Linked DNA regions of Pleomorphomonas sp. PLEO. The protein of the gene in region 1 interacts with the protein of each later gene in a pairwise test. Links are inferred from orthologs where the notes say so. Each region holds a gene or a part of one and is shown on either strand. Other genes may lie near its edges.

Evidence for each region.
Region 2: the proteins of dnaQ (region 1) and dnaE interact in binary tests that used the Escherichia coli proteins (3 or more experiments, as listed by UniProt). The link is inferred for Pleomorphomonas sp. PLEO from one-to-one orthologs.

What each region holds. Positions count from the first base shown.
Region 1 is NZ_CP166625.1:599,771-602,858, forward strand. The notes cover bases 41-2,816. They hold dnaQ (DNA polymerase III subunit epsilon), read right to left. Parts: upstream 1,901-2,816; coding sequence 1,181-1,900; downstream 41-1,180. Other genes in these bases: cysK (cysteine synthase A), read left to right, coding at 41-525; AB6N07_RS02555 (NUDIX hydrolase), read right to left, coding at 489-1,055; coaE (dephospho-CoA kinase), read right to left, coding at 1,969-2,550; AB6N07_RS02570 (shikimate dehydrogenase), read right to left, coding at 2,547-2,816. In the rest of the region: more of cysK, read left to right, coding at 1-40; more of AB6N07_RS02570, read right to left, coding at 2,817-3,088. UniProt on the Escherichia coli protein: DNA polymerase III is a complex, multichain enzyme responsible for most of the replicative synthesis in bacteria. The epsilon subunit contain the editing function and is a proofreading 3'-5' exonuclease.
Region 2 is NZ_CP166625.1:3,637,891-3,642,191, reverse strand. What follows is about bases 202-4,190. They hold dnaE (DNA polymerase III subunit alpha), read left to right. Parts: upstream 202-537; coding sequence 538-3,990; downstream 3,991-4,190. Other genes in these bases: AB6N07_RS16965 (uracil-DNA glycosylase), read right to left, coding at 4,018-4,190; AB6N07_RS16975 (hypothetical protein), read left to right, coding at 202-402. Also shown: more of AB6N07_RS16975, read left to right, coding at 100-201; more of AB6N07_RS16965, read right to left, coding at 4,191-4,301. UniProt on the Escherichia coli protein: DNA polymerase III is a complex, multichain enzyme responsible for most of the replicative synthesis in bacteria. This DNA polymerase also exhibits 3' to 5' exonuclease activity. The alpha chain is the DNA polymerase catalytic subunit.

The DNA.
Region 1 (3,088 bases):
ATTCCCGGTGCCGTTATCCCCCAGCAGTTCGAAAACCCGGCCAACCCGGAAGTTCACCGCATCAGCACCGCTGAGGAGATCTGGAACGATACCGAGGGTAAGGTCGACATCTTCGTTGCCGGCATCGGCACCGGTGGCACGATTACCGGTGTTGGCCGCCTTCTGAAGGAACGCAAGCCCGACGTAAAAGTGGTTGCCGTCGAACCGAGCGAGAGTCCAGTGTTGTCGGGCGGTAATCCGGGGCCGCACAAGATCCAGGGCATCGGTGCCGGTTTTGTGCCTTTGGTTCTCGACACCAAGGTCTATGACGAAATCCTGCCCGTGCCCTCGGAAGAAGCGCTCGCCACCGCTCGCCAAGTGGCGAGATTGGAAGGCGTGCCGGTCGGCATTTCCTCGGGCGCTGCCTTAGCGGCGGCGGTCAAGCTTGGACAGCGACCGGAAAACGCCGGCAAGACCATTGTGGTGATCGTGCCGTCGTTTGCCGAGCGCTACTTGTCGACCGCGCTCTTCGAGGGGCTAGCCTGACCCCCATCCGGCTCGCCGGACATTACGGGCGCATTATCGGCGGCGGGTACCTTCAGGGTGCCGGCCGCTTTTCTTTTGGCAAGGTCAACGAAAAAAGCAAGGATCAGGTCGCCGACGCCAGCATCCGAAACCAAAGCCGCCGCGTCCACCGGGTTGAAGAAACGCACCTCGCGCTGACCCTTTTCCTGCCAGTCATCAAGCTGCTTCTCGACGGCCAGCGGAAAAACATCAACCAACACTTTTTCCTGACGCTTGGGAAACTGCTTGATGTAGGTGAAGCGGCCAAAGGGCTTGAGCTCGGCACTACCGATCAGACCGGCTTCTTCCATGGCCTCGGTTTCCGCGGCTTCATGCCGCTTGAGGCCTTTGATCGGCCAACCCTTGGGCAATATCCAGCGACCACTGTCTCTGGTGGTGATCATCACCACCTCATAACCGTGCGCCGTCAGGCGGTAGGGCAGGGCGGCGACTTGCCGGAACTTTTCGAGCGTCGCCTTTGCCACAACCAACCCCTTTGGAGACTTGATCACCAAGCGCACCCCCACTGCCGGAACGGACAGGAAAGAGCGCGGTTGCGCTCTATGACATAATTTGCCGGCTAATAACACCCTAGCCAGACCGGCTGGGAGAATCCCGCATATCCTGCTGGCAGCGATCAGGCCGTTTCTGCCTGCTCACCATCATTCAAATAGATATTCCAAAGAGCTTTTTCACCGATTGTGGCGATAAACGCGATGTGCGCTTCCGTCTCGGCCGCAGTGATATGGGAGGGCAACGCAATAGGACGCGGTCGCAGGGCAACGCGACCGCCGGTTTGTCCGGACGACGTCGTTTGCGCAGAAACGCTGAGATCGAGGCCGGCCTGTCGCCCACCGGTGAGCTCGAGGTAAACCTCGGCCAGAAGTTCGGCGTCCAGCAGAGCGCCATGTTTGACACGCCGGGATCGATCAATACCGTAGCGATTACAAAGCGCATCAAGACTGGCCGGCGCGCCGGGGTGCTTGCGGCGGGCCATCATCAGCGTATCGACGACGCGGTCGGTGCCATAGGTCGAGCGACCCGACGCCTTCAGCTCGAAATTGATGAAGCCCATATCGAAGCTGGCGTTGTGGGCAACCAGTTGGGCGTCGTCAACAAAGGCAAGGAAGGCGTCCGCCACATCGTCGAAACGTGGCTTGTCGGCCAGAAACTCGTCTGACAGACCGTGAACGTCGAAGGCTTCCTTGGGCACCGATCGGCCCGGATTGATGTAGACGTGAAAGTTGCGTCCGGTCGGGAAGCGGTTGACCACCTCGACGCAGCCAATCTCGACGAGGCGGTCGCCGGTCTTGGGATCCAGTCCAGTGGTTTCGGTATCGAAGACGATTTCGCGCATAGTCGAATCCTGCCCGTCGAAGGCGAGGATTTCAAGGAAATCCGGCCTGCTTGTCCCCCGCCAATTGCTCAGGCAAGCAGTTGGCGAAGAAATATCGCGACGGCATCCCTGGCCGCGCCGAAGCCGTCGCCAGACGGTACCACGAAATCGGCTCGCGCCTTCTTCTCGGTGTCGGGCATCTGGCGAGCGAGAAGCGCCTCAAATTTTTCCGCCGTCATTCCAGGGCGCGCCAGTACCCGGGCGCGCTGCACCTCCGCCGGCGCCGAGACTACGACAACTTTATCAACGTCGTGATGACGGCCAGTTTCGAAGAGCAAGGGGATGTCGAGTACCACCGCCGGCACGCCATCGGCTCGGGCTCGATCAAGGAAATCGGCTTCCACCCGGCGTACTGCCGGATGGACAATGGCTTCCAATCGACGGAAAGCATCGGCTTCTGCCGAAAGTCGTTCGGCAAGTTTGGCGCGATCAACTCGCCCATCGATCGTGGTTCCGGGGAACACCGATTCGATTTCTTTGGCCAGCGGTCCATCATAAAGAGCATGAACGGCGGCGTCGGCGTCAAATACCGGCAGACCCGCTTGCCGGAACAGATCGGCGGTGGTGGTCTTGCCCATGCCAATCGAACCGGTGAGGCCGATGACGATCAAAGGTCTGCCTCGATCAACGCGCGGAGTTCGGGGGTCACCGCCGGCCGGCGTTCGAACCAGCGAGCAAATCCAGGCACCGCCTGATGCAGCAGCATGCCGAGGCCGTCGGCGATACGAAGACCACGATCAGTGGCGGCTTGGAGAAATGGCGTGACGAGCGGCACGTAGACAATATCGGTGATCACCGCATCGCTCGGCACAACGCTCATGTCGAGATCTATGGCCCCATCACCCTTCATGCCGAGTGAGGTGGTATTGACGATAAAACCGGCTGTTACCGCGTATCGATTCGCAGCCGAAAGGACGTCCGCCGACGCCCGCCCAGGATAACGCTCGGCCAGTGCCTCGGCCCGCGACAGTGTACGGTTGACGATACGTACCATGAAGCCGCGTTCGACAAGGGCATCCACCACGGCGGCGGCGGCGCCACCGGCACCGAGCACCAATGCCTCGCCGGGTATCTTGGCCCAGCCGGGAGCGCGTTCGTCGAGATTGGCGACAAAGCCGACACCATCGGTGTTGTCGGCACAGAGCTCGC
Region 2 (4,301 bases), 3.0 Mb from region 1 along the record:
TTACAAGAACTATCGTATTTTGATCTAGGTTAAGGGCATGCTTGACAACAGAACAAAGGCGGAACATTATAGGGAATAACAGGGAACACGGAGGCGAGGATGCCTGTCATAAATGCCAAGTTTTCCATCAGGGAAATCGAGTGTGTGGTCGGTATTCGCTACAATCAGGCGCCACCGACCCAGAACAAAAAAAGATCATTGTCGGGCTCTGCTCAGGTTTTGCCCGGATTTTCGCGTGAATCGATGCCTACGGTGCGCGATTTCACGCTATCGCCGCGCGAGCGCCTCGCCTCGGCGATTGCCTCGGCAGCTATCGTCCGCGATGTAGCGGCCCTTGGCGCCCTGGTCCTGTTCGGCACCATGCTGGTGCTGATATTGAGTTCGGCTGACATATTGGTTTGAGCTTGGGGATGGACGGGGTGAGTTTTCCACAAGTCGCAAGCCTTTCCACGAAAACACTCCGATCGCTTGGCTGGATGGGGTAGCCTGTCTTCGCCGATCCGATGTGGTGGATCGGCTTCCAATCGGAACATGGCGATGATCGGCGACGTTGGCTTTATTCACCTGCGCGTTCACAGCGCCTATTCGCTTCTTGAAGGGGCGCTTCCCCTCGTCAAGGCGCTGAAGCTTGCCTTGGCTGACAACCAGCCGGCACTGGCGATTACCGACACTGGCAATCTTTTCTGCGCCCTCGAATTTTCCGAGAAGGCCATCGAGAAGGGATTGCAGCCGATCATCGGCTGCCAAATGGCCGTCGATTTCGGGGATGATAGCACCGACCGCCGCCGACCGGGCGGACTGCCGCAGGCGCTGCCGTCCATCGTGCTCCTGGCAGCAACGGCGGAAGGTTTCGCCAACCTCACGGTGCTGATGTCGCGCTCCTTCCTGGAATCGGAACCCGGCGCTGCCGCCAATTTGCCGATCGGCCGTTTCGAAGGGCTGACCGGTGGAATCATCGCACTGACGGGCGGTCCTAGCGGTCCGGTCGACAAGGCAATCGCCGCGGGGCTGATGCCACAGGCCGAAAGCCGCCTTGCGCTGCTTGAACAGTTATTTGGCGACCGCCTCTACGTCGAACTGCAGCGGCACGGCACGCCCGAGGAGGTGATGGTCGAGCCACATCTCGTTGAGCTCGCCTATGCGCGCGGCTTGCCGCTTGTCGCCACCAACGAGTGTTATTTTCCGACGCGCGCCGACTACGAAGCCCACGATGCGCTGATCGCCATTTCCGAAGGGCGCATGGTCGCCGAGGACGATCGCCGCCGTCTGACCGAGGAGCATTATTTCAAGTCGCGCGCCGAAATGCAGACGCTGTTCGCGGATGTGCCGGAAGCGCTGGAAAACACCATTGAGATCGCCCGACGCTGTACCGTCAGGGCGCCAAAGCGCAAACCGCTGTTGCCGCGCTTTGCCGGAGCCGACGTTGACGACGTCGCGGCGGCCGAGGCGGCCGAGGCGGCCGAACTTGCTCGTCAGGCCTGGGAGGGACTCGCTCGTCGTATCGAGAGCCATGGTCTTGCCCCCGGACTAACGCTTGAGGACTATCATAAGCGCTTGGAATTCGAGCTGGGCATCATCACCGGCATGAAGTTTCCCGGCTACTTCCTGATCGTGGCCGACTTCATCAAATGGGCCAAGGCGCACGGCATTCCTGTCGGGCCAGGCCGCGGTTCGGGCGCAGGCTCGCTGGTGGCTTTCTCGCTCACCATCACCGATCTCGATCCCTTGCGGTTCGCCCTGCTGTTCGAACGCTTCCTCAACCCCGAGCGCGTGTCGATGCCGGACTTCGACATCGACTTCTGCCAGGACCGCCGCGAAGAGGTGATCCGCTACGTCCAGGGCAAGTATGGCCGCACCCAGGTGGCGCAGATCATTACCTTCGGGTCGCTTCAGGCGCGTGCCGTATTACGCGACGTTGGCCGCGTGCTGCAGATGTCCTATGGGCAGGTCGACAAGCTCTGCAAACTGGTACCTCAGAACCCCGCTCATCCGGTGACGCTCGGGCAGGCGCTGGAAGATGAGCCTCGGCTGAAGGAGGCACGCGAAGACCCGGTCGTGGACCGCCTGATCGACATCTCGATCAAGCTCGAAGGCCTTTACCGCCACGCTTCGACGCACGCCGCCGGTATCGTGATCGGCGACCGACCGCTCGATCAACTGGTGCCTCTCTATCGAGACCCGCGTTCGGACATGCCGGTCACCCAGTACAACATGAAGTGGGTAGAAAGCACCGGCCTTATCAAGTTCGATTTCCTCGGCCTCAAAACGCTGACGGTGCTGAGGCGCGCCGTCGACCTCATCGAGCGCAAGGGGGTGAAGATCGACCTGTCGGCGTTGCCGCTCGATGATCCCAAGACCTACGAGTTGCTGACCCATGGCGAGACGGTCGGCGTGTTCCAGCTGGAAAGCATGGGCATGCGCAAGGCCATCTCGGACATCAAGCCGGACCGCTTTGAGGATATCATCGCGCTCGTCGCGCTTTATCGGCCTGGTCCCATGGCCAACATTCCCGTCTACGGCGCCCGAAAGTTCGGCCTCGAGAAGCCTGACTATATGCACTCCTCTATCGAGCCGGTGCTGAAGGAGACTTACGGCATCATCGTCTATCAGGAGCAGGTGATGCAGATCGCCCAGATCCTGTCAGGCTATTCGCTCGGCGAAGCCGACCTGTTGCGCCGCGCCATGGGCAAGAAGATCAAGGCGGAGATGGACAAGCAGCGAGTCCGCTTCGTCGATGGCGCTGTCGAACGCGGCATCGACAAGGCGCTCGCCGATACCATTTTCGACCTCCTGGCCAAGTTCGCCGACTACGGCTTCAACAAGAGCCACGCCGCTGCCTACGCGCTGGTCGCCTACCAGACCGCCTATCTCAAGGCCAACCACCCTGTTGAGTTCATGGCGGCGTCCATGACGCTCGAATTGACTAATACCGATAAGCTCAACGACTTCCGGCGCGAGGCGATCCGCCTGGGTATCACTGTCGAACCGCCCTCGGTCAACCGATCCGATGTGGTGTTCGAGGTGGATGGCAAGCACATTCTCTATGCGCTTGCCGCCGTCAAAGGCGTCGGCCAGGCGGCCGTCGAACATATCGTCGAGCAGCGGGGCAACAAGCCGTTCCGATCAGTCTCTGATTTCGCCAGCCGCATCAATCCGAAGGCGATGAACAAGCGCATTCTCGAAGCGCTGACCGCGGCTGGTGCCTTCGATTGTCTGGAAGCTAACAGGAACAAGATGTTTCAAGGGCTCGAGGGCGTGATGGCCGCTGCCGCCCATCGGCTAGAACAGCAAGAGACTGGCCAAAACGAGCTGTTCGGTGGCGGTGGCGAACCGGAACCCGTTCGCCTTCCATCTGTCCCTAACTGGCTACCGGAAGAAAAGCTGCAGCGCGAGCACACGGCAATCGGGTTCTATCTGTCCGCCCATCCTCTCGACGCCTACGAGGCGCTTCTTGGCCGCCTCAGGGTGCAGACATGGGCTCAGTTCTCAGCCTCGGTGAAGAGAGGGGCCGCGGCCGGTCGTCTTGCCGGCACCATCGTCGCCAAGCAGGAGCGCAAGACTCGCACCGGCAACAAAATGGGCATCATCGGCATTTCAGATCCCACCGGACAGTATGAAGCCGTGATCTTCTCGGAGGGACTTGCTCATTTCCGAAGCCTTCTCGAACCCGGACAGTCAGTTATCCTGCTCGTCAATGCCGAGGACAAGCCGGAAGGCATCTCGGTGCGCATCGATTCCGTGGAGCCTCTCGATCAGGCGGCAGGCAAATTACAAAACGCTCTTCGGATCTTCCTGCGCGGCGTTGAGCCGCTTGCCGCGCTCCGTGATGTGCTGAGGCCGGGCGGGGAGGGGGATGTGTCACTGATCGTGCTCGGCGATCGCGGGCGGGGCGAGGTGGAGGTGAAATTGCCGGGCGGCTATCGGGTATCACCACAGCTAGCCGGTGCGCTCCGGGCGGTCGATGGCGTAGTCGATGTCGAGTTGGCCTGAGGGCGGCTAGCCGCCTGACACGAGCGCTCAGCGACCGTCGAGATCCCGGCGTACGGCGGCGAAGACCGAGCGAAACATCTCGGTTGTCAGCACGCCGGTGTTCGTGTTGTATCGCGAGCAGTGGTAGCTGTCGTAAAGGCGAACGCCGGGCAGACAGTCGAGCGTGTGTACGGCGCCATGGGCAAATTTGTGACGGGCAAGTGGTACCCCAAGCGTCTTCAGCAGCTGGTCGTGGGCGATCTTGCCTAGGGCCAAGATGGCGGAAAGCCGCGAGAAGCCTGCCATTGTCGCAGCAAAGAAGCGCCGACAGG